DNA from 2 places in the Pseudomonas sp. AC247 genome. Region 1 is predicted to be linked to the other one. Evidence: predicted binding sites of a transcription regulator. Region 1 holds the regulator's gene; the other holds the start of a gene.
What was found. The regulator sigma-54, encoded in region 1, starts transcription at its own class of promoters, with help from an activator protein. The targets are predictions, from matches to a motif close to ANTGGCATNNANNTTGCTNT.
Positions count from the first base shown of each region.

Region 1 (15,582 bases):
GCTGGTCAGTCTGGCCCAGGTGTTGTTGCCATTAGGTTTGGCGCTGGCGGCGGGGGCGATGTTGCTGGTGGTGACCCACGAAGTGATCCCCGAGTCGCGACGCAATGGTCATGACAAATTGGCCAGCCTTGGTTTGTTGAGCGGGTTTTGTCTGATGATGGTGATGGATACTGCATTAGGTTGAAGATCAAAAGATCGCAGCCTTCGGCAGCTCCTACATTGGAATGCGTTCACTGTAGGAGCTGCCGAAGGCTGCGATCTTTTGATGTTGGCTGTCAGCCGCCTTCATCGAAGTAGTTGTTGATCAACGCGACCAACGCATCCAGTGCTTCCTGTTCCTGATGCCCTTCAGTACTCAGATAGATCTTGGTGCCCTTGCCAGCCGCCAGCATCATCATCGCCATGATGCTTTTGCCATCAACCGTGGTCTCAGGCGTGCGACCCACTCTGATCGTGCAATCCGGATACTGCCCGGCCACTCCAACAAACTTGGCCGATGCGCGGGCATGCAGGCCCAGTTTGTTGATGATTTCGATTTCCAGAGCAGGCATCGCGGTGTGAATCCTTTAAGTGAGGTCGCGGTGGCGAACCTGGACGTTCTTCAGGGTTTTCTGCAGGGCCTGACCCAGGCGTTCAGTCAGGTAGACGGAGCGGTGATGCCCGCCGGTGCAGCCAATGGCAATGGTCACATAGGCACGATTGCTCGCGGCAAAACGTGGTAGCCACTTGTGCAGGTAGGTGAAGATGTCCTGAAACATTTCTTCAACGTCGGGCTGTGCTGCCAGATACTCGGCCACCGGTGCATCGAGGCCGGACTGTTCGCGCAGTTCCGGTTTCCAGTAGGGGTTGGGCAGGCAGCGCACATCAAAGACCAGATCTGCATCCACCGGCATGCCGCGCTTGAAACCGAATGACTCGACCAGAAACGCCGTGCCCGGCTCCGGCTGATTCAGCAGACGCAGCTTGATGGTGTCGCGCAACTGGTACAGGTTCAGATTGGTGGTGTTGATCTTCAGGTCGGCGAGATCGGCGATCGGGCCGAGCAGGGCAGTTTCATCGTGAATCGCTTCGGCCAGCGAGCGGTTGGCATTGCTCAGCGGGTGGCGGCGGCGAGTTTCGGAGAAACGCTTGAGCAGGGTTTCTTCATCGGCATCAAGATAAAGCACATCACATTGAATGTGCTTGCTGCGGGCATCTTCGAGCAGTTCGGGAAAGCGGCTCAGGTGACTCGGCAGGTTGCGCGCGTCAATCGACACGGCGACCAGCGGTTGCGCAAGCTCCGTGTGGATCAGTGCGCGCTCGGCCAGCTCTGGCAGCAAACCTGCCGGCAGGTTGTCGATGCAGTAGTAACCGTTGTCCTCAAGGACATCAAGGGCGGTGCTTTTACCCGAGCCGGAACGGCCGCTGACGATGATCAAGCGCATGATTACTGCCCGTTTTGCTCGTCCAGAACGACCTGGTACAAGGCTTCGTTGCTCGCGGCGCTGCGCAATTTGTCACGCACGTCCTTGCGGTCGAGCATGCTGGCGATCTGACGCAGCAACTCCAGGTGCGCATCGGTAGCGGCTTCCGGGACCAGCAAGACAAACAGCAGGTCAACCGGCGCGCCGTCAATGGCGTCGAAATCGATGGGGGCTTGAAGGTGCATCAACGCACTGATGGGCGTTTCGCAGCCTTTGAGGCGGCAGTGAGGAATGGCGATGCCGTTGCCAAAACCGGTAGAACCGAGTTTTTCACGGGCAATCAGGGCCTCGAAGACATCTTGCATCTCCAGATCCGGCACTTCGCGGGCGATCAGGTTGGCAATTTGTTCGAGGGCTTTCTTTTTACTGCCGCCCGGCACGTTCACGAGGGAACGGCCGGGGGTCAGGATACTTTCAAGTCGGATCATGGGGTGGGGGGTTATCGACCGGTCGCGCCCTGGAGCAGGCTCTGGGTCTTTTCCTTATGCTTTTTGAGTTGTTTATCCAGCTTGTCGGTCAAGGCGTCGATCGCCGCGTACATATCGGTATGTTCCGCGTTAGCGACCACTTCGCTGCCGGGTATATGCAAGGTGGCTTCGATTTTCTGCTTCAGCTTTTCGACGCACATCGTGACCTGCACGTTGGTGATCTTGTCGAAATGGCGCTCCAGTCGTTGGAGTTTTTCCTCGATATAGGAACGCAGAGGTTGGGTCACTTCCAGTTGGTGTCCACTGATGTTGACTTGCATACAGCTTCTCCTTCGTTGCCAGTGCATAAAGCGGCAGGCTGGATAGCCTGCCACTGGAACGCTGTAACGTGGCTTACATCAACCGCTTGCGTTCGCTCGAAGGCGCGATCCCTAAGGATTCGCGGTACTTGGCGACGGTGCGGCGAGCCACCTGAATGCCTTGTGCCTCCAGTAAACCAGCGATCTTGCTGTCACTCAACGGCTTTTTCTGATTTTCCGCGGCAACCAGTTTTTTGATGATCGCGCGGATCGCCGTGGACGAGCATTCGCCGCCTTCGGAGGTGCTGACGTGGCTTGAGAAAAAGTATTTCAGCTCATAAATACCGCGCGGGGTATGCATGAATTTCTGTGTGGTCACCCGGGAAATCGTTGATTCATGCATGCCCACCGCTTCGGCGATGTCGTGCAAGACCAACGGTTTCATGGCTTCGTCGCCGTACTCCAGAAAACCGCGCTGATGCTCGACGATCTGGGTGGCAACTTTCATCAGGGTTTCATTGCGGCTCTGCAGGCTCTTGATGAACCAGCGCGCTTCCTGCAACTGATTGCGCATGAAGGTGTTGTCGGCGCTGGTGTCGGCGCGACGGACGAATCCGGCGTATTGCGCATTGACGCGCAGGCGTGGCACCGATTCCTGATTCAGCTCGACCAGCCAGCGCTCGTTGTCCTTGCGCACGATCACGTCAGGCACAACGTACTCGGCCTCAGTGGATTCGATCTGCGAACCCGGACGCGGATTGAGGCTCTGCACCAGCTCGATGACCTGGCGCAGCTCGTCTTCCTTGAGCTTCATGCGGCGCATCAACTGGCTGTAATCGCGACTGCCAAGCAGGTCGATGTAGTCCGTGACCAGACGCTTGGCTTCTGCCAGCCATGGTGTCTTGGCCGGCAACTGGCGCAATTGCAGCAACAGGCATTCGCCAAGGTTGCGCGCACCGATACCGGCCGGTTCGAATTGCTGGATGCGGTGCAGGACGGCTTCAATCTCGTCCAGCTCGATGTCCAGTTCCGGGTCGAACGCTTCGAGGATTTCTTCGAGGGTTTCGTCCAGATAGCCCTGATTGTTGATGCAATCGATCAGGGTCACGGCGATCAGGCGATCGGTGTCGGACATCGGGGCGAGGTTCAGTTGCCACAGCAGGTGGCTTTGCAGGCTTTCGCCGGCGGAGGTGCGGGTGGTGAAATCCCACTCGTCATCGTCGCTGCTGGGCAGGCTGCTGGCGCTGGTCTGGTAGACGTCTTCCCAGGCGGTGTCGACCGGCAGTTCGTTGGGAATGCGTTCGCTCCAATCGCCTTCTTCGAGGTTGTCGACGGTCGGCGCGGTTTCCTGGTAGGACGGTTCCTGGATCTCGGCGGGCTTCTGTTCAGCGTTGTCGGCCAAGGGGTCGGAATTGTCGAAGTCTTCGCCTTCTTCCTGGCGTTCGAGCATCGGATTGGATTCCAGTGCCTCCTGGATTTCCTGTTGCAGATCCAGGGTCGACAATTGGAGCAGGCGGATGGCCTGTTGCAGCTGCGGTGTCATCGTCAGCTGCTGGCCCATTCTCAAGACTAGCGATGGTTTCATGGCAGGGGCTTAACACCTTATTCGCCGGCGCTATGCGCCATCCACTACAGGGCGCCGAAGCGCCAAACTTAAGCAAATTATATGCCTGAAACTGAAGTGTTTGCCTAGAGCGCTGTAACAATTAAAGCGTATAAAAAGCTGCTTCATCGATACAGCGCCCTCGCGAATCACCAGGATGCTGTCGCGCTTACAGGCGGAACTCGTGACCCAGATACACTTCCTTGACCAGATCGTTGGCCAGGATGGTTTCTGCGTCACCTTCGGCGATCAGTTGACCGTCGTTGACGATGTACGCGGTTTCGCAGATATCCAGGGTCTCACGCACGTTGTGGTCGGTGATCAATACGCCGATGCCCTTGGCCTTGAGGTGGTGGATGATCTGCTTGATGTCGCCGACCGAGATCGGGTCGACACCGGCAAACGGTTCGTCGAGCAGGATGAATTTCGGCGCGGTGGCCAGTGCGCGGGCAATTTCCACGCGGCGGCGTTCACCACCCGACAGGCTCATGCCGAGATTGTCGCGGATGTGGCTGATGTGGAATTCCTGCAGCAGGCTTTCCAGCTCCTTGCGACGACCAGCCTTGTCGAGTTCCTGACGGGTTTCGAGGATGGCCATGATGTTGTCGGCGACCGACAGTTTGCGGAAGATCGACGCTTCTTGCGGCAGATAGCCGATACCGGCCTTGGCACGACCGTGCATCGGCTGGTGGCTGACGTCCAGATCATCGATCAGTACGCGGCCCTGATCGGCCTGCACCAGGCCGACGATCATGTAGAAGCACGTGGTCTTGCCGGCGCCGTTGGGGCCGAGCAGGCCGACGATCTGGCCGCTGTCGATCGACAGGCTGACGTCACGCACGACCTGGCGGCTTTTATAGGCCTTGGCCAGGTGCTGAGCTTTCAGAGTTGCCATTACTGGGTTTTCTCTTCGGTTTTCTTCTTCGGCTGGATCACCATGTCGATGCGCGGACGCGCCTCGGTGACCTTGCTGCCGGTAGCGCGACCGGCGCTGGCAAGTTTTTTCACCGTGTCATAGACGATCTTCTCGCCCTGAGTGGTGTTGTTGTCTTTATCGACAACCTTGGCCTTGTCGATCAGCACAACGCGGTTTTGCGCGGCGTGGTACTGGATTGTCACGCCCCAGCCCTGTACAGGCTTGGTATCGCCAGCGGTCTGCAGCTGTTCGAAGTAGGCGAGGTTGCCGACCGAGGTCACCACGTCGATATCACCGGTCGGGGTGCGGGTGATGGTCACGGTATTGCCGGTGACCTTCATCGAGCCCTGGGTGATGATCACGTCACCTTTATAGGTGGCAACGCCGTTCTTGTCGTCCAGCTGGGCATCGTCGGCCTGAATGCGGATTGGCTGCTCTTGATCGTTCGGCAGAGCCCAGGCGCTCACGCTTCCCAGTGCTGCGCCCAGACTGAGCAAAATAGGGAGGGTTTTAACGAGCCTCATACTGTCCTCTTACGTTCGATAGCAGGTGTATCCTGCTGTCCTTCAGGTACGCTTTCATTCCAACGCCAGTCGATACACCGCCAGCGCCGTCGATTCTAACGGGTTGCTCGGTCTGCGCATATTGCTCCTGCGGGAACACCGTCATGCGAGTGGAGGTGACCAGCAGATCGCGCTTCTTTTCATCGGTGCGCTTGATGCGCACCGAGTCGATCAATTCAACCTGGGTGCCACCCGAGTTCACTTCGCCGCGCTCACTGGTCACGTGCCACGGGAAATCCGTGCCGCGGTACATGTTCAGATCGGGTTTGGTGACCAGCGTGATGTCGGTCGCCTTGACGTGCTCGGCTTTCTCGGACGTCATTTCATATTGCACTTTGCCGTCCGGCAGGTATTGCAGGGTGTGTGTGTTGGTTGCATACCAGTCGATCGGGCTTTCGGTCGACGTGACCGGCGGCTTGTCGAGGAAGCGTTCCGGGCTGATGTTCCAGTAGCCGACCGCGGCGAAAAGCGCCGCGATGCAACCGAACAGCAGGAAGTTGCGAAATTTTTTGCTAAACATGGTTTGACTCACAAGTACGCGGCATTGGCGGCATCAAGGCTGCCCTGCGCACGCAGGATCAATTCGCAGAATTCGCGGGCGGCGCCTTCGCCGCCACGGGCGCGGGTTACGCCATGGGCGTGTTCGCGGACGAAATCGGCAGCGTTGGCGACCGCCATCCCCAGGCCCACGCGGCGGATCACCGGCAGGTCAGGCAGGTCGTCACCGAGGTAGGCGACCTGTTCATAGCTTAGGCCCAGTTGTTCAAGTAGACCGTCGAGAACGACCAATTTGTCTTCGCGCCCCTGAAAAAGATGCGGGATACCCAGGTTTTTCGCCCGACGCTCAACCACCGGTGTCTTGCGGCCGCTGATAATGGCAGTTTGTACGCCCGCATTCATCAGCATCTTGATGCCTTGGCCATCAAGGGTGTTGAAGGTCTTGAATTCGCTGCCGTCTTCGAGGAAATACAGGCGCCCGTCGGTGAGGACCCCGTCGACGTCGAACACCGCCAGTTTGATCGCTTTGCCGCGTTGCAGCAGATCGTTGCTCATTTACATGACTCCTGCGCGCAGCAGATCGGAAAGGTTGAAGGCGCCAATCGGGCGATCGTCCTCGTCGACAACTACCAGTGCGTTGATTCGGTGGTCTTCCATGATTTTCAGGGCCTCGGCGGCAAGCATCTCGGGCCGGGCGGTCTTGCCGTGGGCCGTCATTACCTGGTCGATGGTGGCGCTGCGGATATCGATGCTGCGATCAAGGGTGCGGCGCAAATCGCCGTCGGTGAAGATCCCGGCCAGTTTGCCGTCGGCTTCAAGGATCGCCGTCATGCCCAGGCCCTTGCGGGTCATTTCCATCAACGCGTCCTTCAAAAGGGTGCCGCGCTGCACCTGCGGCAGCTCTTGCCCGGCGTGCATGACGTTTTCAACTTTCAGCAACAGGCGGCGGCCAAGGGCCCCGCCCGGATGGGAAAACGCGAAATCTTCAGCGGTGAAACCACGCGCTTCGAGCAATGCCACGGCCAGGGCATCGCCCATGACCAGGGCTGCGGTGGTCGACGAGGTCGGTGCCAGATTCAACGGGCAAGCCTCATGCTCGACGTGCACGTTGAGATTGACTTCGGCTGCCTTGGCCAGCGGCGATTGCGGGTTGCCGGTGACGCTGATCAGCTGGATGCCCAGGCGCTTGATCAGCGGCAGCAGGGTGACGATTTCGTTGGTCGAGCCAGAGTTGGAGAGGGCCAGGATCACGTCGTCGCGGGTGATCATGCCCATGTCGCCATGACTGGCTTCGGCCGGGTGGACGAAAAAAGCCGGGGTGCCGGTGCTGGCCAGGGTCGCGGCAATCTTGTTGCCGACATGCCCGGATTTGCCCATGCCGACCACGACCACACGGCCTTTGCTGGCCAGAATCATCTCGCAAGCACGGACGAAATCGGCGTCGATATGGGGCAACAAGCCTTGTACGGCTTCCACTTCGAGTTGGATGGTGCGTTGTGCCGATTGAATCAGGTCGCTGGATTGGCTCATGTCAGAAATCGTATAGCCCGATGAAAAGGCGGCGATTATAGCGGTTATGTTGCAAAGCCTCACGCAAGATCGTCGCGCTTTGTCATTCCTCGTTACCAAATGCTTCGAAAACCTGCCGCGAGCCTGTCAAATCACTGAACATGCGCCGGCACAAGCCTTGGGCGCTTGGCGGTTGCAGTGATATAGTTCGCCGCCAGTTCGGCCTGCCCGGGATGTATGTGCTTTCCCAAGAAAGCCTGGCGTCCGAGTGAGAGGCTGCATCGCAAGGAGTTTAGATGAGTGCCGATAACGCCTACGCGGTCGAGCTGAAGGGAGTCTCCTTCAAGCGCGGTGCGCGCAGCATTTTCAATAACGTCGATATTCGCATCCCGCGCGGCAAGGTCACCGGCATCATGGGGCCTTCCGGGTGTGGCAAGACCACGCTGCTGCGGTTGATGGGCGCGCAGTTGCGTCCCACCAGCGGCGAAGTCTGGGTCAACGGTCAGAACCTGCCGAAGCTGTCGCGCAGCGATCTGTTCGATGCGCGCAAGCACATGGGTGTGCTGTTTCAGAGCGGCGCGCTGTTCACCGATCTCGATGTCTTCGAGAACGTCGCTTTCCCCCTGCGCGTTCATACCCAATTGCCGGAAGAAATGATTCGCGACATCGTCCTGCTCAAATTGCAGGCAGTCGGTCTGCGTGGCGCCATTGAATTGATGCCTGACGAACTGTCCGGCGGCATGAAACGTCGTGTTGCGCTGGCCCGGGCGATTGCGCTCGATCCGCAGATTCTCATGTACGACGAACCGTTCGTCGGCCAGGACCCGATCGCCATGGGCGTGCTGGTGCGCCTGATCCGTCTGCTCAATGATGCACTGGGGATCACCAGTATCGTGGTCTCCCACGATCTGGCCGAAACCGCGAGCATTGCCGACTACATCTATGTCGTCGGTGATGGTCAGGTGTTGGGGCAGGGCACACCGGATGAGCTGATGAACTCGGACGAGCCGCGTATCCGTCAGTTCATGACCGGCAATCCCGATGGCCCGGTGCCGTACCATTTTCCAGCGACGGATTACCGCGCAGATCTTCTGGGGAAGCGCTGATGCGCAGAATTTCATTAATAGAACGCGTTCGCCGGTTTGGCGAAGCGGCGATCGATGCCGTTGCGGTGTTCGGTCGGGCGACGCTGTTCCTGTTTCATGCCTTGCTGGGGCGTGGCGGCATCAGCGGTGGCTTCGGCTTGCTGGTCAAGCAACTGCATTCGGTCGGCGTGATGTCGCTGGTGATCATTGTCGTCTCCGGCATTTTCATCGGCATGGTCCTGGCGTTGCAGGGTTTCAGCATTCTGTCGAGCTACGGTTCCGAGCAGGCGGTAGGGCAGATGGTGGCCCTGACCTTGCTGCGTGAACTGGGGCCGGTGGTGACGGCGTTGCTGTTCGCCGGGCGTGCCGGTTCGGCGCTGACCGCCGAAATCGGCAACATGAAGTCGACTGAACAGCTTTCCAGCCTGGAAATGATCGGTGTCGACCCGCTCAAGTACATCATTGCCCCGCGTCTGTGGGCCGGTTTCATTTCCCTGCCGGTGCTGGCGATGATTTTCAGCGTGGTAGGCATCTGGGGCGGTTCGTGGGTAGCTGTCGACTGGCTGGGCGTGTATGAAGGCTCCTACTGGGCGAACATGCAGAACAGCGTGAACTTCACCAGTGATGTGCTTAACGGTGTCATCAAAAGCATCGTTTTCGCCTTCGTCGTCACCTGGATCGCCGTATTCCAAGGCTATGACTGTGAGCCCACTTCCGAGGGGATCAGTCGTGCCACCACCAAGACCGTGGTGTTTGCCTCGCTGGCAGTGCTCGGCCTGGACTTTATTCTGACCGCTTTGATGTTTGGAGATTTCTGATGCAAAACCGCACCCTGGAAATCGGTGTCGGCCTGTTCCTGCTGGCAGGGATCCTGGCTTTGTTGCTGCTTGCGTTGCGGGTCAGTGGCCTGTCTCCGACGTCGACCACCGACACCTATAAACTTTATGCCTACTTCGACAATATCGCCGGTTTGACGGTCAGAGCCAAAGTGACCATGGCCGGTGTGACCATCGGCAAGGTCACGGCGATCGATCTGGATCGCGACAGCTTCACCGGTCGGGTCACCCTGCAAGTGGATAAAAAGGTCGACAACCTGCCGACCGACTCCACAGCGTCTATCCTGACCGCTGGTCTGCTGGGCGAGAAGTACATCGGTATCAGCGTCGGTGGGGAAGACAAACCGCTGAAGGATGGCGGAACCATCCACGACACGCAGTCGTCTCTGGTACTGGAAGACCTGATCGGTAAATTCCTGCTCAATACCGTTAGCAAAGACGCCAAATGAGGAGCTTTTGAATGATCTCTATCTTGCGACGCAGCCTGTTGGTGCTGTTGGCGGCCTTGCCGTTGATGGGTAACGCCGTGGCGGCTGCGACTTCGGCACACGATCTGGTTCAGGACACAACCAACCGGTTGCTGGCCGATCTGGCGGCCAACAAAGAGAAATACAAGCAGGATCCGACTGATTTCTACGCGGCGCTCAACAGCATCGTCGGGCCGGTAGTCGACGCCGAAGGCATTTCCAAGAGCATCATGACGGTCAAGTATTCGCGCAAGGCCACGCCGGCGCAGATGCAGACCTTCCAGGAAAACTTCAAGAAAGGCCTGTTCCAGTTCTACGGCAACGCCTTGCTCGAGTACAACAACCAGGGCATTACCGTTGATCCGGCGAAGGACGAGTCGGGTGATCGCACCAGCGTCAACATGACCGTCAAGGGCAGCAACGGCGCGATCTATCCTGTGCAGTACACGCTGGAGAAGATCAATGGCGAGTGGAAACTGCGCAACGTGATCATCAACGGCATCAACATCGGCAAGCTGTTCCGTGATCAGTTCGCCGACGCGATGCAGCGTAATGGCAACGACCTGGACAAGACCATCAATGGTTGGGCCGGTGAAGTGGCCAAGGCCAAGGAATCCACCGAAAAGAACCCAGCACAATGAGTGAGGCCGCAGTTCGTATGAGTGATGTCGACGAGCTTCTGCTCAGCGGAGTGCTGGATTACCGCACCGGCCCTGACTTGCGCAAGGAAGGCCAGGCACTGATCAAGTCCAGTAAAGCGGCATCGCTGGTGATCGATTGCTCGGCGGTGAAGAAGTCCAGTAGCGTCGGCTTGTCGTTGCTGCTGTGCTTCATGCGCGATGCCAAGGCGGCCGGCAAGGTCGTCAGCATCCGCGCAATGCCCGAAGACATGCGCGAAATTGCTCAGGTCAGTGAATTGACCGAACTGTTGGCGCACCCCTGAACCCACATCTATAAAGAAGCCCCCCGTCAGAGTCCTGCCATGCGGGGTTCGCAGGCGCGGGGCTTTTTTGTATGATGTCCGACCCGTGCGCACAGGGCGCCGATTGAGGTTGAGCATGCAGGCCGTAGAAGTGAAGAGCTTCCTTGAAGGAAAGCTGCCCGGAACGTTGGTAGAAGTTGAGGGCGAAGGCTGCAATTTCCAGCTGAACGTGATTAGCGATGAACTGGCGGCGTTGAGCCCGGTGAAGCGTCAGCAGCAGGTCTATGCCCATTTGAACCCATGGATCACCGATGGCAGCATCCATGCGGTCACTATGAAATTTTTCAGCAGCGCGGCCTGGGCCGAGCGCACCTGAGCCTAAGGGCGTCGAGATTCTTATGGATAAATTGATTATTACCGGTGGCGCTCGCCTTGATGGCGAGATCCGCATTTCCGGGGCAAAGAACTCTGCCCTGCCGATCCTGGCTGCCACCCTGCTGTGCGATGGCCCGGTGACCGTTGGTAACCTGCCGCACCTGCACGACATCACCACCATGATCGAGCTGTTCGGTCGCATGGGCATTGAGCCGGTGATCGACGAGAAACTCAGCGTCGAAATCGACCCGCGCACCATCAAGACCTTGATCGCCCCGTACGAACTGGTGAAAACCATGCGTGCGTCGATCCTGGTACTGGGCCCGATGGTTGCCCGTTTCGGTGAAGCCGAAGTTGCACTGCCTGGCGGTTGCGCCATCGGTTCGCGTCCGGTCGACCTGCACATCCGTGGTCTCGAAGCCATGGGCGCGGTGATCGACGTCGAAGGCGGCTACATCAAGGCCAAGGCGCCTGAAGGTGGCCTGCGCGGTGCAAGCTTCTTCTTCGACACCGTCAGTGTGACCGGTACCGAGAACATCATGATGGCCGCTGCTCTGGCCAAGGGCCGCAGCGTGTTGCAGAACGCCGCCCGCGAACCTGAAGTGGTTGACCTGGCGAACTTCCTCAACGCCATGGGCGCCAAGGTTTCCGGCGCCGGCACCGACACCATCACCATTGATGGCGTCGAGCGTCTGGGTTCGTGCTTCTACAAAGTCATGCCTGACCGTATTGAAACCGGCACCTACCTGGTGGCTGCTGCCGTCACCGGTGGCCGCGTCAAGGTCAAGGACACTGATCCGACCATTCTCGAAGCCGTTCTGGAAAAACTCCGTGAAGCCGGCGCAGAAATCACCTGCGGTGAGGACTGGATCGAGCTGAACATGCACGGCAAGCGTCCGAAAGCAGTCAACGTGCGCACCGCGCCGTACCCGGCTTTCCCGACTGACATGCAGGCGCAGTTCATCTCGCTCAACGCCATTGCCGAAGGCACTGGTGCGGTAATCGAGACGATCTTCGAAAACCGTTTCATGCACGTGTACGAGCTGCACCGCATGGGCGCCAAGATCCAGGTCGAAGGCAACACTGCCATCGTCACCGGTACTGAAGTGCTGAAAGGCGCGCCAGTCATGGCCACCGACCTGCGAGCTTCGGCCAGCCTGGTGATCTCGGCACTGGTTGCCGAAGGCGACACGCTGATCGACCGCATCTACCACATCGACCGTGGTTACGAGTGCATCGAAGAAAAGCTGCAGATGCTGGGCGCCAAGATCCGTCGCGTTCCGGGCTGATTGCTGCATTGGGACACAGGGACGTGTCCACTGATTTTAAGAGTCGAGCCGGTTTCCGGCTCGATGTGTGTCCGGCGCCGATTGCGACCGGACATGAGTACCTTGATAAGGACTGACGTTTCCCATGTTGACCATCGCACTGTCCAAGGGCCGCATCCTTGACGACACCCTGCCGCTTCTTGCTGAAGCGGGCATCGTGCCGACCGAGAATCCGGACAAGAGCCGCAAGCTGATCATTCCCACGACTCAGGACGACGTTCGTCTGTTGATCGTGCGCGCCACTGACGTGCCGACCTATGTCGAGCATGGCGCGGCCGACCTCGGCGTCGCGGGTAAAGACGTGCTGATGGAATACACCGGCCAGGGCCTGTACGAGCCACTGGACTTGCAAATCGCCCAGTGCAAGCTGATGACCGCCGGCAAGATCGGTGCGGCCGAGCCCAAGGGCCGTCTGCGCGTGGCGACCAAGTTCGTCAACGTTGCCAAGCGTTACTACGCCGAGCAGGGCCGTCAGGTCGACATCATCAAGCTCTATGGCTCGATGGAACTGGCGCCGCTGATCGGTCTGGCGGACAAGATCATCGACGTGGTCGACACCGGCAACACTTTGCGCGCCAACGGCCTGGAACCTCAGGAACTGATCGCCACGATCAGCTCGCGCCTGGTGGTCAACAAGGCTTCGATGAAAATGCAACACGCCCGAATCCAGGCGTTGATCGATACCCTGCGCAACGCAGTGGAATCGCGACACCGCGGCTGATTCACCTGCGCGACGTTAAGTCGCGCCCGTCTATCCGCCTCATAGCCAGAATCTCAGGTGCCCAAGCGGAAACGACTGCTAAGTTAGGGCGCCTGAGTTTTTGCCATTCCTATGAGGCTCTCGCTATGACCGCAACGACTGCAATTCGCCGACTCAACGCTGCTGACCCGGATTTCGCGCATCATCTGGATCATCTGCTGAGCTGGGAAAGTGTGTCTGACGACTCGGTCAATCAGCGGGTGCTGGACATCATCAAGGCTGTGCGCGAACGCGGTGACGCGGCGCTGGTCGAGTTCACCCAGAAGTTCGACGGCCTCGAAGTCGCTTCGATGGCCGACCTGATTCTGCCGCGCGAGCGTCTGGAACTGGCGCTGACGCGCATCACCGTGCCACAGCGCGAAGCGCTGGAAAAAGCCGCCGCCCGCGTGCGCAGCTACCACGAAAAACAGAAGCAGGATTCCTGGAGCTACACCGAGGCTGACGGCACCGTGCTGGGCCAGAAGGTCACGCCACTGGATCGCGCCGGTCTCTATGTGCCGGGCGGCAAGGCGTCGTATCCGTCGTCGGTATTGATGAACGCGATTCCGGCCAAAGTCGCCGGCGTGACCGAAGTGGTCATGGTCGTGCCGACCCCTCGTGGTGAAATCAACGAGTTGGTGTTGGCCGCCGCGTGCATCGCCGGCGTCGACCGCGTGTTCACCATCGGTGGCGCGCAAGCCGTTGCTGCCTTGGCTTATGGCACCGAAAGCGTGCCGAAAGTCGACAAAGTGGTTGGCCCGGGCAACATTTATGTCGCCACGGCCAAGCGCCACGTGTTCGGTCAGGTTGGCATCGACATGATCGCCGGCCCTTCGGAAATCCTCGTGGTGTGCGACGGCCAGACCGATCCGGACTGGATCGCCATGGATCTGTTCTCGCAAGCCGAGCACGACGAAGACGCGCAGGCGATTCTGGTCAGCCCGGACGCCGAGTTCCTCGACAAGGTCGCCGCCAGCATCGACAAACTGCTGCCGACCATGGATCGCGCGACCATCATCGAAACCTCGATCAATGGCCGTGGTGCGCTGATTCACGTGAAGGACATGGCCCAAGCCATCGAAGTCGCCAACCGCATCGCCCCGGAACACCTGGAATTGTCGGTTGCTGATCCGCAAGCCTGGCTGCCGCAGATCCGCCACGCCGGCGCGATCTTTATGGGCCGTCACACTTCCGAAGCGCTGGGCGACTACTGCGCGGGCCCGAACCACGTATTGCCGACCTCCGGCACCGCGCGGTTTTCGTCGCCGCTGGGCGTGTATGACTTCCAGAAACGTTCGTCGATCATCTTCTGCTCCGAGGCCGGTGCTTCCGAACTGGGGAAAACCGCCTCCGTGCTGGCCCGTGGTGAATCGCTGAGCGCGCACGCGCGCAGCGCCGAATACCGCATCAAAGACGCAACTTTCTTCAAGGGCAGGGGGAATAAAGCATGAGTAAATTCTGGAGCCCGTTCGTCAAGGATCTGGTGCCATACGTGCCGGGCGAACAACCGAAGCTGACCAAACTGGTCAAGCTCAACACCAACGAAAACCCGTACGGGCCATCGCCAAAAGCCTTGGCGGCGATGCAGGTCGAACTCAACGACAACCTGCGCCTGTACCCGGACCCGAACAGCGATCTGCTGAAAACTGCCGTCGCCAACTACTACGGCGTACAGAGCAATCAAGTGTTTCTCGGTAACGGTTCGGACGAAGTGCTCGCGCACATTTTCCACGGTTTGCTGCAGCATGATCAGCCGTTGTTGTTCCCGGACATCAGCTACAGCTTCTATCCGGTTTACTGCGGGTTGTACGGCATCCAATACGATGCGGTGCCGCTGGACGCGCAGTTCCAGATCGACCCGGCTGACTACGCCAGGCCAAATGGTGGAATCATCTTCCCTAACCCGAACGCACCGACCGGGTGCCTGCTGGCGCTGGACGCGGTTGAACAAATCCTCAAGGCCAGCCCGGATTCAGTCGTGGTGGTGGATGAGGCGTACATCGACTTCGGCGGCGAGACAGCGATCAGTCTGGTGAATCGTTATCCGAACCTGCTGGTGACGCAGACCCTGTCCAAATCGCGCTCGCTGGCCGGTTTGCGCGTGGGTCTGGCGGTCGGGCATCCGGACTTGATTGAGGCGCTGGAGCGGATCAAGAACAGCTTCAACTCTTATCCGCTGGATCGTCTGGCGATTGTCGGTGCTGCTGCCGCGTTCGAAGATCGCGAGTATTTCGACAAGACCTGCCGTCTGGTGATCGAGAGCCGCGAGTGGGTGATCGCGCAGTTGCAGGCCAAGGGTTTTGAAGTGCTGCCGTCGGCGGCGAACTTCATCTTCGCCCGGCATCCGCAGCATGATGCGGCGGGGCTGGCGGCGAAATTGCGCGAGCAGGGCGTGATTGTGCGGCACTTCAAGCAGGAGCGGATTGCACAGTTCCTGCGGATCTCGATTGGCACGCCGGAGCAGAATCAGGCGCTGATCGACGGCCTGGGCGAGCTTTAAACCACCGCTGCACCCTGTAGGAGTGAGCCTGCTCGCGATGCGTTTCGGCAT
Region 1 covers NZ_OZ409829.1:4,752,967-4,768,548, reverse strand. Annotated here, with positions in the region: gene ACZZ0B_RS21765 (ZIP family metal transporter) at 1-184, shown strand, start outside; gene ACZZ0B_RS21760 (HPr family phosphocarrier protein) at 276-551, opposite strand; gene rapZ (RNase adapter RapZ) at 567-1,424, opposite strand; gene ptsN (PTS IIA-like nitrogen regulatory protein PtsN) at 1,427-1,891, opposite strand; gene hpf (ribosome hibernation-promoting factor, HPF/YfiA family) at 1,903-2,211, opposite strand; gene ACZZ0B_RS21740 (RNA polymerase factor sigma-54) at 2,285-3,775, opposite strand; gene lptB (LPS export ABC transporter ATP-binding protein) at 3,963-4,688, opposite strand; gene lptA (lipopolysaccharide transport periplasmic protein LptA) at 4,688-5,233, opposite strand; gene lptC (LPS export ABC transporter periplasmic protein LptC) at 5,220-5,792, opposite strand; gene ACZZ0B_RS21720 (KdsC family phosphatase) at 5,801-6,325, opposite strand; gene ACZZ0B_RS21715 (KpsF/GutQ family sugar-phosphate isomerase) at 6,326-7,300, opposite strand; gene ACZZ0B_RS21710 (ATP-binding cassette domain-containing protein) at 7,576-8,385, shown strand; gene mlaE (lipid asymmetry maintenance ABC transporter permease subunit MlaE) at 8,385-9,182, shown strand; gene mlaD (outer membrane lipid asymmetry maintenance protein MlaD) at 9,182-9,649, shown strand; gene ACZZ0B_RS21695 (MlaC/ttg2D family ABC transporter substrate-binding protein) at 9,661-10,308, shown strand; gene ACZZ0B_RS21690 (STAS domain-containing protein) at 10,305-10,610, shown strand; gene ACZZ0B_RS21685 (BolA family protein) at 10,726-10,965, shown strand; gene murA (UDP-N-acetylglucosamine 1-carboxyvinyltransferase) at 10,988-12,253, shown strand; gene hisG (ATP phosphoribosyltransferase) at 12,378-13,013, shown strand; gene hisD (histidinol dehydrogenase) at 13,139-14,482, shown strand; gene hisC (histidinol-phosphate transaminase) at 14,479-15,531, shown strand.

Region 2 (15,582 bases), 3.8 Mb from region 1:
TGATCAACGACCTGAAATACTACGACGGTTCGGTGCAGCAGATCGAGCGCATCCCGCAAGAACTCAAAGAGCTCTACGCGACTGCTTTCGAAGTGGACACCAAGTGGATCGTTGACGCCGCCAGCCGTCGTCAGAAGTGGATCGACCAGGCCCAATCGCTGAACCTGTACATCGCTGGCGCATCGGGCAAGAAACTCGACGTGACCTACCGCATGGCCTGGTACCGTGGCCTGAAAACCACTTACTACCTCCGTGCCCTGGCCGCGACCAGCACCGAGAAGTCGACCATCAGCACCAGCAAGCTGAACGCTGTTTCCAGCGGCGGCAACCACGGTGATGATTCGGTCCTCGCAGCACCTGCCGGCCCTGCTCCAGTGCCAAAGGCTTGCGCGATCGACGAGCCGGATTGCGAAGCTTGCCAATAAGCTGAGCCGAGTCAGGGGTTGCAAAACCCCTGAACCCAAAACCCCCGACAGACCTCTGGTTTGCCGGGGGTTTTCTTTTGCCCCACATTCCTGTGCAGGAGCTGCCGCAGGCTGCGATCTTTTGATCCTGTTTTTGCTGCATCACAAGCAAGATCAAAAGATCGCAGCCTTCGGCAGCTCCTACAGGGCTGACTTCAACTGCCAGAACATGGTCGGCTGACAGGCCGCCATCGCGAGCAAGCTCTGCTCCTACGAAGAGCAAAAGCAGAACGCACACCGCTTCTGCTTCTCACCACTCAACACAATGAGCGCAAGCTCGAGTACCGCTTTTGATCTTGATCCACGGGCGACGTCGGAAGGCTGAGTGGAGGGATTGATCCGGGGGTGGGAGCGTAGCGACCGTTTGGCGCAGCCAAACACAGCGAGAGGAGGTGCAGCGAAGCAAACCGTAGGCGCTGCGCCCGGATCGATCCCGGAGCGAAGGAACCCCGAGCCCCAGCGAGCGGGCCGCACGTAGGAGCAAGCCTTTTCGGTTACCTTTTCGGCGTTTGGAAAAGGTGACCCGCCGTCAGGGCGGAACCCTGAGCAGCCGTTACCGCAGCAACGGATACCCCCCCAATCCAAGCCCAAAAAAAAGCCCCTCAACCGAGGGGCCCCTTCCACAAACCAAAACCAAAAACCCAAATCAGGTCATCTGAATAATGGTCTGCATAATCGTGCTCTGAGTCGAAATGGTCTTGGCGTTCGCCTGATAGTTACTCTGCGCCTTGATCAGATCCACCAGCTCATTGGTCAGGTTAACGTTCGACTCTTCCAGCGAGTTCGACACGATCGAGCCCAACGTACCGGTCTTCGGCGCATCAACCCCAGCCACACCCGACGCGAAAGTCTCCTTCCAGCGCGTACCGCCAATCGGCTGCAAACCCTGCTCGTTGGCAAAGCTGGCCACCGCCACCTGACCAATCGCCTTGGTCTGCTGGTTGCTGAAGTTAGCCGTCATCACACCGGTCGAATCGATGGTCAGACTGGAAATCTGCCCAGTCGCGTAACCGTCCTGATACTGCGCAGTGCGCGCCGTCGGAGCGTTATACGAAGTGGTCAACGCCGTGTTGAAGGCGATACCGGTACTGTTGGCCTTGGAACCGTTCGGCCCCCAGGTCACTGGCGAGGTCGTCGCGTTGGTCACCACACCAGGAATCCAGCCGTTCATGGTCAGGGTGTTGCCGGATTTGACCCAGCCAGTGCCCGCCGTCAAGGTCGCGATGGAACCATCAGAGTTGAAGGTGATGTCGTGAGTCATCGGCGTCAAGACGTTGTTGGTCGGATCCGATGGGGTACGACCATCCATGTAGGTGTAGACGCTCCAGGCATTGGTACCCGTTTTCACGTAGTACTGATCCATGCGGTGCTCGTTACCCTGAGTGTCGTAGACCGGCGTCGAAATCAGCTTGTTGTAGCTGTTCAGATCGGTCGGACTGAACGGCGCCACCGTTGGCTTGGTGTCTTCCGAGTTCAGGTTCATGGTCTGGTCGATCTTCGACGTCGCGTTCGGCTTGAGGGCCGAGGTGTCGATCTTCAGGTCGGTCAGCACGCCGGTCATGATCTTGCCGTTGGCATCAACGCCGTAACCTTGCAGACGGTTGCCGTTGTTGTCGACTACATAGTTTTCAGCGTCGGTCTTGAACGCACCGGCACGGGTGTAGCTCAGCGAACCGTTGTCGCTGAGGATGAAGAAACCGTTGCCCTGGATACCCATGTCCAACACGTTACCGGTGTTGTTCACGTCACCCTGACCGAACTGCTGGGACACGTTGGCCAGACGCACGCCGTTACCGACGGTCTTGCTGCCAGTGCCCAGGCGCGTGGCCGAGTACACGTCTTCGAATTCTGCACGGGACGATTTGAAACCGGTGGTCGCGACGTTGGCGATGTTGTTACCGGTCACATCCAGTTGTTTGTTGGCTGCATAGAGACCGCTAAGGCCGATATTGAAAGACATATTCCACTCCTTTGTGCCGGTTAGTCGGCTCTATATACCAATGGTTTGTACTTTGGACAGCGCAACGCTGCCCAGGCCCGCCAGGTTCAGCATCAACTCACCGCCGGTCTGGCTGATGGTCACGCTGTTAACGGTGGCCGGCAGATACGTAACCAGCGAAGTCGCCTTGCCGTCGTACGTGGCGCTGGCGGTGAACGTGTAAGTGCCCGCTGCCGCGACCGCACCGGACGCGTCTTTGCCGTCCCAGATGAAACCGGCATTGCCAGCGGTCTGGTTGCCCATGTCGATGGTGCGCACGACTTTACCGTCGGCGTCTTTGATTGACAGCGAGACAGCGCCGGAGGCCGGAACCACCACGGTGCCGTTGAGGCTCTTGCTGGTATCGACCACAGCCTTGTCGGTCTGGGCGATGACCGAACGGCCCACCAGCGACGACGCTTGCAATGCTTGCGACGAGTTGTAGTTGCCGGCAATCCCGCTGACGGTGGAGTTCAGCGTGGTGATGCCTTCCAGGCTGCTGAACTGCGCCAACTGAGCGACGAACTCACTGTTGTCCTGCGGGTCGAGCGGGTTCTGGTTTTTCAGCTGGGTGACCAGCAATTGCAGAAACGCATCTTTGCCCAGGGCCTGTTTACCGGTGGCACTGTTGGTGGCCGCAGCCAGACCATCAGTGGTCGTCCCGGTCTTGACCGAAGAGTTGGCCAGTACGTCTTTAATGCTTACGCCGCTGGTGGAATCGGAAACACTCATGGCAGTCGCCCCTTATTACTGACCGAGGGTCAGCACCTTCTGCATCATGGTTTTGGCGGTGTTCATCATTTCGGCGTTGGTCTGGAACGAACGGCTCGCGGAAATCATGTCAGCCATTTCTTCCACCACGTTGACGTTCGGGTAGTAGACGTAGCCCTTGGCGTCGGCGGCCGGATGGTTCGGCTCGTAACGCGCTTCGAGGTTGCTCTGGTCTTCGACCACACCGAGCACCTGCACGCCTTGACCGGCCGCGTCCTGACTCTGGAACAGCGAGTTGCTGCCGCTGTTCTGGCCGCCCTGGAACATGGTGGCGAATACCGGGTGACGGGCGCGATAGGTCTGATCGATGCTCGACGAGACGGTTTCGGCGTTGGCAATGTTCGACGCCACGGTGTTCAAACGCGTGGTTTGTGCGCTCATGCCGCTGCCGGCAATGTTGAAAACGCTGGACAGGGACATGGATTACTCTCCGCGCAGGGCTGACACCAGCCCTTTGAATTTGCTGTTGAGCAGGGTGAAGCTGGCCTGGAAGCCGACGGCGTTTTCCGCGTAGTTCGACTGTTCCAGCTGGGCGTCCACGGTGTTCTGGTCGATCGAAGGCTGCATCGGCGTGCGATACATCAGCGATTCGTCGCCATTGCCCAGACCTTCGGCCTCGATATGACGGCTGTTGGTCATGTTGAGGGCAAAGTTGCCGCCTTTTTTGGTTTTCTCGGTCTGTGCTTCCAGCACTTTGGAGAAGTCCAGATCCCGAGCCTTGTAGTTCGGGGTATCGGCGTTGGCGATGTTGTTGGCCAGGACTTCAGCGCGCTGGGCGCGGAAGCCCAGGGCTTGTTCGTGAATGCCGAGCGCTTTATCGAAGCTGATGCTCATGTCGGGAACCTTCGGGTGACCGGTTTTTCGTAACTGAGCTTTAGCAAGCGGCGTGCCAAAGCGAAAAAACCCCGTAAACCGGGGCTTCGCGGGCAATCGGCAAAGCGGCAATGCCAGAAAAGCGGCAACAGGTTTCCGCCGAATGCCGCTTTTCTGCCGCTTGCCTTCTCCCTCACCCACACCACAGCCCCCTTGTAGGAGTGAGCCTGCTCGCGATAGCGGTGTGTCAGGCACCGATGATGTTGGATGTGCTACCGCTATCGCGAGCAGGCTCACTCCTACACGGGTTTTGTGGTGTCAGGGAGAAATTCCGCAGGCATAAAAAAACGGCAGGCCTTTGCGGGCCTGCCGTTTTTGCTGTTGCCGATGCAATCATTTCGCCTGGTAAATAATCCCCGGGCTGCACTGCACCATCTGGTAATGGTCCGGCAAACCGTTCAGCGCTTCGGAAGCGCCAAGGAACAGATAACCGCCCGGCTTCAACGTGCTGTGAATGCGCAACAGGATGTCTTTCTTCACTTCGGCAGAGAAGTAGATCAACACGTTGCGGCAGAACACGATGTCGAACTTGCCCAGCGCGGCATAGCTGTCGAGCAGGTTGAACGAGCGGAATTCCACGCGGTTCTTGATCGGCGCCTTGATCACCCAGCGCCCCGGCCCTTTCGGGTCGAAGTAACGCTGCAGACGTTCCGGCGACAAACCGCGACCGATCGCCAGGCTGTCGTACTCGCCCGTCTTGCAGTTGGTCAGCATCAGGCCGGACAAATCAGTAGCAACGATCTGCACACCCATCTTCAACTGGCCCAGGTTGCTGCGCTCGAACTCGTCGATCGACATCGACAGCGAGTACGGTTCCTGGCCCGACGAGCAGGCTGCCGACCAGATCCGCAGACGCTGGTTGGGGCTGGCCTTGATCGCTTCAGGCAGTACCTTGTTCTTCAAGACTTCAAACGGATAGGTGTCACGAAACCACAGGGTTTCGTTGGTCGTCATGGCATCGACCACCTGCTCGCGCAAACCGCTGCGCGGCTGGGTCTGGATGCGCTGAACCAGCTCACCCAGGGATTTGATGCCTTGCTGCTCCATCAGTTTGTTGAGACGGCTCGAGACCAGGTACTGCTTGTTTTCACCGAGCAAAATGCCACAGGCTTTTTCCAGGAAGACCCGGAACTGTTCGAAATCCAAATTACCCGTAGACAATGATGCCGCCTCTTAAATCGTGTTGACCGCCAAGGGCAAAACGCCCTTAGCTGATATCTGCTGCTTTGATCCGGTCGACTACCCGGGATGCCAGGTCATCAGGACGGAATTTGGCCAGGAAGTCATCGGCACCGACTTTCTTGACCATCGCCTGATTGAATACCCCGGACAACGAAGTATGCAGGATGATGTGGAGCTTTTGCATGCGCGGGTCAGCGCGAATCTCGGCCGTCAGGGTGTACCCGTCCATCTCCGGCATCTCGATGTCGGAGATCATCATCAGGAACTCTTCTTCCGGCTTCTTGCCCTCATCGACCAGCTTGCGCAAGTAATCCAGCGCCTGCTTGCCGTCGTTCAGCGCCACCACTTCGACACCGACCGTCTGCAGGCAACGCGTGACCTGCTTGCGCGCCACTGACGAGTCATCGACCGTCAAGACCCGCAGCGACAACGCCTTGGTCTGGGTCTCGACATCGACCACGCCCACCGAAATCGCTTCCGGTGTCGGCGCAACTTCCGCCAGCACTTTCTCGACGTCGATGATTTCGACTAACTGATTGTCCACCCGAGTCACAGCGGTCAGGTAATGATCGCGACCCGTGCCCTTGGGCGGCGGATGAATCTCTTCCCAGTTCATGTTGACGATGCGCTCCACCGAGCGGACCAGGAAACCCTGGGTCTTGGTGTTGTACTCCGTGATGATCACGAACGGGTTGTTCTTGTCTTTCAACGCACCCGAGCCGGTCGCCATTGCCAGATCCAGGATCGGAATGGTCGCCCCTCGAATATTCGCCACCCCGCACACGACAGGACTGGACTTGGGCATCAACGTCAGCGACGGGCATTGCAGCACTTCCCGCACCTTGAACACGTTGATTCCATAGAGCTGCTGACCGTCAAGACGGAACAACAACAGCTCCAGGCGATTCTGCCCCACCAGTTGCGTGCGCTGGTTCACCGAATCCATTACACCAGCCATGCCCAGACTCCTACATCAACGCCAAGTGTTGTTGCGACGCACATTCATTGCTAAACGGCACGGCGCTTGCTTTTTAACTCGTATGAACGCTCAAACGACATTTTTCCGACGCCTGACATCGCCCCTCCGCAGAGGGCTCTGTGCCGCGTGCGCCATTTGCTGCTTTTTTGCTGGCAGTCCTGCCATTGCTGATGCGGTTACCTTGCCTGACATGCTTATCGGCGTCACTCAGGGCTTTCTTGAGTTCACCGTAGAAGACTATCTGGCCACCAGTCAAACCGAAGGCCGCTATGAAATCGAGGTCAAGCAACTCGATCCACGTATGCGCATGCCTATGTGCGACAAGGAATTGACAGCCACTTTGGAGAGCCCGGCACGTCCTTTGGGCCGCGTAACCGTGAAGGTTCGCTGTGAGGGATCCTCACCCTGGACCGTGTTCGTGCCCGCTCAAGTCCGCCTGTTTCGCGAGATTGTCACCACCACCCGGCCACTCAAGCGTGCCGGAATTATCGAACCGCAAGACGTGACCTTGCGCGAACGCGACGTCAGCCTGATCAATCAGGGCTTTCTGACCTCGGTGGACGAAGCGATCGGGCAAAAATTAACCCGACCAACGGTCGCCGATCAGGTGATTACCCTGGTCCATCTGGAACAGGCCGAAGTCATTCGCAAAGGCGATCAAGTGGTGATTACCGCCCGCAGCGGTACGCTGGCGGTACGGATGCCGGGCGAAGCCCTGTCCAACGGCGGATTGAAAGAACAGATCAGGGTGAAAAACCTCAACTCCCAACGGGTCATCAAGGCGCAAGTCACCGCGCCAGGCCAAGTGGAAGTAGCGATGTAGAAAACTGGCGCTGATCCCGGCTGTTCCCTAAACTGTGCCGCAGCAGGATTCGCGCCGGCGCATGCAAGGTTCGTTGGTAAATGCGCCTAAAGTTTTCCAGGGGATGGCCGAAAACATGGCAAGCGTCCAAATTCCCAGAGGTTTTTATCATGGTCATCGATTTCAGCCGTTTGAACAGCTCCTCGTCACTTACGGGCAGTACACGTACCAGCAACGCCAAGGACACCGCCGAAACCGGCACCTCCGCGCCGCTGAATACCCAGGCCGAACCGGCCAGTACCGCAAAAAGCGGGGAATCGGTACACCTCAGCAATGAGGCTCAACAGTTGCAGAAGGTCACTGACAAGCTGCGCGATCAACCTGCTGTCGACAAAGCCCGTGTGGCCGAGTTGAAAGCCGCGATTGCCGATGGCAGCTATAAAGTCGACAGCAACCGTGTAGCCAGCAAACTGCTCAACTTCGAAGCCCAGCGCTAGGCCAACGCCAGCGCCAGGCTTTTGGACGCTTAAAACCCAAGGCCAGCCATGCACGACACTAATTTATTGCAACTGATCATCGACGACTTTGCTCCAGCTCAACAATTGCTGGAGTTATTGCAAACCGAGTCCCTCGCTTTGCACGGTCGTGACATGCCCCTGCTGGAAGAAGTTCTGGCACGCAAACAGGCGCTGATCATTCTGCTCGAACAGCATGGCCGCAAACGCAGCGAAATCCTCGCCAGCCTTAACCTGCCGACCAATCGGCAGGGGCTTGAGCAATTGGCCAGCCAATCGAGCATTGGCGAACAATTGCTCAGCCAGAGCGATTTCCTCACCGACCTCATCGCGCAATGCCAGGCGGCCAACGTCAACAATGGCCAATCGATCCTGGTCCAGCAGGCCGCCACGGCCAATCAGCTGAAGATCCTCACCGGCGGCGAGCCGCCAGCGCTCTACGACGCCAGCGGTGCCTTCTCCAAGCTTGCGAAGCCGCGCGCGCTCAGTCAGGCGTGAGCCGTTCGATGCCTGCGCTCTATCAACCTGCGAAACATGCTGGCAAAATGCTGGCTAGTCGTAGTCAAATTTTGTCTGGAGATTGATTCAACGTGTCCAACGTCCTTAGCGCGGATGATGCTCCGCAGCCACCAAAGGTGCTCACTACACCTCTGGAAATCTCCAGCAACCTGCGCCAGCTGCAAGAAAGCCATGATCCGCTGATCATCACCTTCCACGAGCGCAGCCAGCGTTTCCAGAGTTACCTGATCAAGGTCGACCGTGACACCGGGACGATCGCTCTGGACGAAATGATCCCGCGCGACGGCGAGCGTTTCTTGCAGGCCGGTGAGCCGTTCAAGGTCGAAGGCTTCCACGATGGCGTGCGCATCGCCTGGGAATGCGACGGTACGTTGAACATCGAAGAATCCGAAGGTGATCGCTTTTACACCGGCGAGCTGCCGACCGAAGTGGTTTACCACCAGCGTCGCAATGCATTTCGCGCCGCGCTGAAACTGACCGATCTGGTCAGCGTTGAACTTGGCGGCGAAAAGCTCAAGGCGCCGATCAACGGCAAGCTGCTGGATATTTCCGCCACCGGTTGCAAACTGCGCTTCGAAGGCGACATCACTGACCGCCTGCAACTGGGCCAGGTCTACGATCGCCTGATCGCCCCGCCACTGTTCGGCAACCAGCCGACCTCCGTCGAACTGCGTTATCTGCACTTCGAAGAAAAACTCAACATCACCTTTGCCGGTTTGCGCTTCCACAACATCAGTGGCCAGGCTGCCCGCAACGTTGAGCGTTTTGTGTATCAATTGCAGCGTGAAGCACGGCGTTTCGACAAAGACGACATGTGATTCAGACGCGCAAACAAGAAGGGCAGTCCTTGGCGGGACTGCCCTTTTTTGTACCTGCTCCAATGATCCGACAGCAATGAGCTCCCTGTGGTGAGGGGATTTATCCCCGATGGGCTGCGAAGCGGCCCCAAATACTGACCCCGCATTTCTCCTGACTGATCGCATTGAATGGCTGGCGGCTGCTGCGCAACCGAAGGGGATAAATCCCCTCGCCACAGAGACTGTGGCCGACTGCACAGACTCTGTTCACTGCAGAGTCATAGGCTCACTACTGATGGCTGCGACTCCAGGATATCAAGGTCTGCCACCACTGATGTCCGGTGTCGGTTTATCGCTGTCGTCATCCGCACCAGCCCCAACCACAGGTTCAGGCTGCACCTCAGGCTCCGGATCAGGTTGCGACTCAGGCTCCGGTGCCACGGTGTTCTGCATCTGATCCTGCACTACCTGCTCATCCACGCGCGGGTCCAGCGCAGCCACCAGTGGCGAACTGGACATGCTGTCCGGCATCGCCACGTGATGCAGTGGTGCATCGTCGACCTGATGCAAGTTGGTTACAGCTTTCGGGCGGATCCGCCACACCAGCACCAGGGCAAAGAAGCTGAAGAACGCATACAGACTCTGGCTGCCAAACAGCTTCATCAGCACACCCGCGAGTAACGGCCCGATGCTCGCACCGACACCGTAGGTCACCAACAGCATCGCCGTCAGCGAAACCCGGCGATCACCCTCGACGTGGTCATTGGAGAAGGCCACCGCCAGCGGGTACAGACAGAACTGCACCAGCGAACAGAAGAAACCGACAATGAACAGCACCTCCAGCGGCACCTGCGGCATGATCGCCAACGGCAACGCCGCGACCGCCAGAAACCCGGCAAAACAGCGAATCAGCAAGGCCCGGTCGTAACGGTCGGACAACCAGCCCAACGGCCACTGCACCAACAAACCGGCAAAGATGCAGCTACCCATGAACAAACCGACCTGTTCGGTCGACAGCCCTTGCTGCGAGGCATACAAAGGTGCCAGACCGTAGAACGAACCGATGATCAGACCGGCACCGAGCACGGTACTCAGCGACTGCGGCACGCGCTTGATAAAGAAGCGCGGCTCCATCGGCGCCGGATGCAGCGGCGCCGGGTGAATCCGTCGCGTCAATGTCACCGGGACCAGGCACAGCGCAAAGCACAGGGCGACCAGCATCAGCAGCTCCAGGCCCAGGCCCGGGTGCATGACCAGAATCAGTTGGCCCAGCACCAGGCCAAGATACGAAGCGATCATGTAGCCACTGAACACCAACCCCCGCTGGTTGGCATCCGCCTGCTCATTGAGCCAGCTTTCGATCACCATGTATTGGCACATCATGCCCAGACCGACGATGGTCCGCAGTACCAGCCATGCCGGCAGCCAATCGACCAGACCATGACCGAGCACCGCCGCCCCGACAATGCCGGCACACGCCGAATACGCCCGGATATGCCCGACCCGCGCAATCAGCCGGTGGCCAATCTTGCCGCCCAGCACCAGACCGAAATAGTTGGCCGCCATCAGCGCGCCGACCCACAGCCCATCGACATGGTCAGCGGCCAGGCGCAACGCCAGGTAAGTAGAGAGAAGGCCCGAGCCGATCAACATCATCAGCGAGGCGAAATACAGCGCTCGAAAGGATTTCCAGATTTGGCGCATCGGCGTTCCGAGCGGCTCCTTGCAGTGAATACCGGGCTATCAAAACGATAGCCCGATGGCGACAGTTCGTCAGGCCTGGGCTGCTAGAACACGCCGTTCCCAGGGAGTGATTTCATCAAAGAAGCTGGTCAACTCCATGGTCTTCGAAGCGATGTAGCCTTCGATGAACTCCTGTCCGAACAGTTCCCTCGCCAATTGGCTACGTTTCAGACGATCAAGCGCGGCATGCAAGGTACATGGCAGCGAAAGGTTGTCCGGCACCTCGAACTCCCCTTGAATGGCTTCAGTCGGCTCCAGCTCATGCTCGATACCGTGCAAGCCCGCAGCCAGACTGGCGGCAATCGCCAGATACGGGTTGGCGTCGGCGCCTGGCAAACGGTTTTCGACCCGACGAGCGACCGGCGAACTGGCGGGAATACGCAAGCCGGCGGCGCGATTGTCATGGGACCAGCAGGCGTTGTTCGGCGATGCGTACGGATGGCACAAGCGCTGGTAGGAGTTCACATTGGGTGCAAACAGTGCGGTGAACTCGGCCATGCCCGCCTGCTGCCCACCGATGAAGTGGCGGAAAATTGCCGTCGGCTGGCCGTTTTCGTCGCTGAAGACATTCTTGCCACTGTTGATGTCGACGATGCTCTGGTGAATATGCATCGAACTGCCCGGCGTATGCGCCAGCGGCTTGGCCATGCACACCACGGTCAGACCGTGCTTGAGCGCGACTTCTTTGAGCAGGTGTTTGAACAGAAACGTCTGATCGGCCAGCAGCAACGGATCGCCGTGCAGCAGATTGATCTCGAATTGGCTGACGCCCATTTCGTGCATGAAAGTGTCGCGCGGCAGGCCGAGGGCGGCCATGCATTTGTAGACTTCGCTAAAGAACGGACGCAGACCGTTGTTGGAACTGACGCTGAACGCCGACTGGCCATCTTCGCGACGACCGTCGAGGCCGACCGGAGGGCGAAAGGGTTGGGTCGGGTCGGTGTTGGGGGCGAAGATAAAGAATTCCAGCTCGGTCGCCACCACCGGCGCCAGACCGCGCGCCGCGTAACGTGCGATGACCTTCTTCAACTGGCCACGGGTCGACAGATTGGAGCTTTCGCCGGTTAGTTCATCGGCGTCGCAAATGGCCAGGGCACGCGGATCGTCGCTCCACGGCAAGCGATGGATCTGGCTCGGTTCGGCAATCAGGGCGAGATCGCCGTCATCGCTGCCGTAAAACCGCGCCGCGGGATAACCACCCATGATGCATTGCAGCAGCACACCACGCGCCAGCTGCAAACGCCGCCCTTCGAGGAAACCCTCAGCGGTCATTACCTTGCCTCGCGGCACGCCATTCAAATCCGGCGTGACACATTCAATCTCATCAATGCCCGTCAATCGCTGTGCGAGTGAACGCTGGCCATCGGTTGTCATGACGCTATCCTTGTTATTGTGCGAGCCGCGAACGGCGACTCGTACAAAATAGGCTTCGGCTGTTCGCAATATCAAGCAGCGTCACACAAAATAACCACACCCGAAAGCGCCCTCTGTAGGAGCTGCCGAAGGCTCGGGCCGCGATCGGACGATCTTTTGATCTTGCTTTCAAGAACAACATCAAAAGATCGCAGCCTTCGGCAGCTCCTACACAGGGCATGCTTTCAGGGCAGGTAGAGGCTGAATATGCCGCCGCCCAACGGGCCGCCGTTGCGGATTTCCGTGCGACCTTCAACACCGTTGCGCTGATGCAGCGCTGCGATGCGGTTGGCGAAGTACAAACCGAGCCCGGTGCTGCCACTGCTGTGGTTGATGCCCTGCACGTAATCGGCCTGACGCTCGAGCATCTCGGCCGGGTAACCGTCGCCGTCGTCGTTGATGCTCAGGATCAATTGCCCGGCCTCGTCGCTGACGGTAATCAGCAGAGATTCGCGGGCATAGCGAATCGCATTGTTGATGCAGTTGCCGAGCACCGAGGCGACCAGCTCGCGATCGAAGAACCCCAGCGGGCTCAGCGGATCAACTTCATAAGTGGCGACGATGCCGCGACTGGCGAACACCTCTTGATGCGATGCCAATTGCGCTTCGATAAAGTCATCGAGCTCGTGATAGGCCGGTTGCAGTGGCAGCTGGTTGACGCCGAGCTTATACAGCCCGAGCAACTGCACCAGCATGCCGTTGAGATGGGCGAACTCGAAGTCGATCACGCCCGGCTCCGTGCCTTGGCGCTGCGCCTCAGGCAAACGCGCCAGCCATTGGCTGTGAGCCTGCATGAGCATGGCCAGCGAGTTTTTCATGTCGTGGACGGTGGAGGCGATCACCGTGGAAAAATCCAAAGCCTGCGGGTCGTGGTTCATTCGCCAAACGCCTTGCTTTTCAGCTTCTGATAACGCGCATGACGCGCGTCGGTGTCGGGCATCAGGCCAACCATTTTCAGGCAGGCCCGACATTCTTCCAGCTCCGCCGACGGCACCGACGTGTCGGTGCCGTGCAGCAGCGACTGGGCCATGTTCAGCGCGATACTGATGTTCTTCGGTTGCATCTTCAGCGCCTTGCGGAACACCTCGCGGGCCTCCACCAGATTGCCGGTCTTGTACACGCGCACGCCCTGACGGTTGAGGTCGGCAGCGGCGTTACTGGAGCTGAGGATAGTCGGGTCGTCGGTGAGCTTGGCGATGTCTTTCATCACCGCCGGATCATCACCGTAGATCTCCGCGCAGCTCTTGAGCATCGAGGTGCCCGCCTCGGCCTGACCGAGCATTTGCAGTTGCTTGGCGACTAGCAGCGCCGCCTCCGGACTCATGAACTGCTCCATGCCGTCGAGGCGCATCAACGCTTGCTCGGTGAGCTTGTCGGCGGTCTCGGCATCATTGAGCAGCAGGCTGGTGGCCTTCATCAGGCGCGCACGAATCTGCAGGCCCGGATCGGTCGGGTTCTCTTTGGCCACTGCACTGAGCGTAGTGTTGATCTCCAGCCGCGTGCGCGTGTCGAGACCGCGCTCGCTGCCCTTGCTGATCAGCGCATGGGCCAGGCCAAGGTTACTTTCCGGATCCTTGAATCGCGACTGTGCGCCTTGCGCCACGGCTTGCCGATAGGCGCGCGAGGCGGTGTCGAAATCTTCATTGGCCATCGCCAGTTTGCCGAGCAAGGCCTGGCGACGTACCGCCAGCGGCGACAGACGAATCGCCTCTTCCAGCACCTGCTGTGCGCCTTTGGTGTCACCTTCGGACACCAGCACGTCGGCCATGCCGTCATACAGCGAAGGCATCATCGGAAACATCTTCAAGGCTTTTTCGTAAACACCTTTGGCCTGTGCCACCTGACCGCGCTTGAACAACAATTTGCCCAGCCCGGCGAACGCCCATGGCAGCGGTCGGTCAGCGATGATGCTGTCGTAAAGACGCTCCAGCGCTTCATTCTGGTTCATGTCGCGCAATGCATCGGCACGGTAGCGCAGGCACAGCGGCGAATAACGAATGTCCTGCTTGCACAGAGCGATGCAAGCGTTAAGCACCTCGACCGGTTTGCCGCGATCGAGGGCTTGCAGAATCGGTTTGAGCAACGTCTTGCGCTGCTCCAGACGCTCCAGGCGCTGGGCCAGGCCTGAGCGGTTGAACGGTTTGGTCAGGTAAGCATCGGGCTCGTGCTCCAGGGCACTGAGCACCATCGCCTGACTGGTCTCGGCGGTGACCATGACGAACACCGCCTCATGGCTGATGAGCTTTTCCAGCATCAGGTCTTCGAGTACCTGCTGGCCGTTCTTCTTGCCGTCGCCGAGGTGGAAATCCTGCAGGATGAAATCGTAGGACTTCTGCGCACACATCTTCAGCGCCTGCTCGCCGGTGTCGGCGGTGTCGACGTCCTTGACCCCGAGCTCGCGCAGCATTGAACGAACGGAACTGCGGAAATCCGAGAAATCATCGACGATCAGAAAACTCTTTTGGTGATACGACAGCATCGAAGATTTCCAGGCAATTGAAGTGAGGGCAATTTCAGGCGCGCAGATGATAGCTGGCGGCCAAATGCTATCAAGCGATTTCGCGCGACTTTTAAGTCACCGAATGGGTTATCGGCCAGAAGTGCGGTTCCCTGAAGTCGGCACTTCAAGATTCCTCGTCCAACGATTACCCTGCGCGCCGGTACAACTACTCAATACGGGACTTACTTCGTGTACATCAAAGGACGCGGCATCGTGTCCGCCTGTGCATTGCTGTTTATTCAGCAGGCAATGGCGGCTGGAATGGATTGCACAAAAGCGGCGAATGCCGTCGAAAACACCATTTGCGCGAATAACCAGTTGCATGAGCTGGACGCGCAGATGGGTACGGTTTACCGCGGATTGATGAAGGTTTCAGCAGACGCTAAACCTGAACTAAAGGTGTCGCAACGTCAGTGGCTAAACACCCGCGACGAGTGCACGGATGATGTCTCTTGCCTTGAACAACGTTATCGCGAGCGCCTGCAAGTATTAAAAGCGCAATGGAAGGAAGCAGTTGTCTACAAGCCGAACGACAGTGACCAACAAGCGCTGGACGATCTGCAAAAGCGTATTCAAGCGGCGAGCAAAAGTGATCCGCAGTTTGCCCTGGAGCGGACGCTCGCTTCTTTAGCGATCAAAAGTCCACTGACTGTGTTTGACGCAGAACCGGATGAGGGTGAATACGCCGAAAAAACCCACTTCCCGAAGAACATCCCTAAGGGTGTTACCCAAAGTGAGTGGAGGGCCCTGCAGGCGTCCAACCTGGACGCGGACACCGAGCAGGGGCAGACCACGTTCAACCTGCTGGATCTGGACGAAGACGGGCAACGCGATCTGGTTGTCCAGACTTACACCGGTGGCACGGGGCTGTTCAGTTTCTACGAAACCTATCGCCGTGATGGGGACCGCTTCATTCGCAGAACCGCTGCACTTGGCGAGGAATCGGGGGTCGGCAGTTCGTTGTATTCCATCAGTGGTCGGGGCGCCAATCAGGCAGTTAACTGGATCAGCATTCGTGGCAAGGTCTACGCCGCCTATCGCGACAG
Region 2 covers NZ_OZ409829.1:907,293-922,874, reverse strand. Annotated here, with positions in the region: gene ACZZ0B_RS04420 (ribonucleoside-diphosphate reductase subunit alpha) at 1-425, shown strand, start outside; gene flgE (flagellar hook protein FlgE) at 1,111-2,424, opposite strand; gene flgD (flagellar hook assembly protein FlgD) at 2,455-3,174, opposite strand; gene flgC (flagellar basal body rod protein FlgC) at 3,190-3,633, opposite strand; gene flgB (flagellar basal body rod protein FlgB) at 3,637-4,047, opposite strand; gene cheR (protein-glutamate O-methyltransferase CheR) at 4,420-5,247, opposite strand; gene ACZZ0B_RS04390 (chemotaxis protein CheV) at 5,294-6,226, opposite strand; gene flgA (flagellar basal body P-ring formation chaperone FlgA) at 6,309-7,070, shown strand; gene flgM (flagellar biosynthesis anti-sigma factor FlgM) at 7,220-7,546, shown strand; gene ACZZ0B_RS04375 (flagella synthesis protein FlgN) at 7,595-8,062, shown strand; gene ACZZ0B_RS04370 (flagellar brake protein) at 8,155-8,901, shown strand; gene ACZZ0B_RS04365 (MFS transporter) at 9,196-10,584, opposite strand; gene ACZZ0B_RS04360 (glutamine synthetase family protein) at 10,654-11,895, opposite strand; gene ACZZ0B_RS04355 (sensor histidine kinase) at 12,222-12,914, opposite strand; gene ACZZ0B_RS04350 (response regulator) at 12,911-14,515, opposite strand; gene ACZZ0B_RS04345 (lysozyme inhibitor LprI family protein) at 14,726-15,582, shown strand, end outside.
Region 2: the regulator sigma-54 is predicted to act here: its motif matches at 4,088-4,107, upstream of flgB (flagellar basal body rod protein FlgB).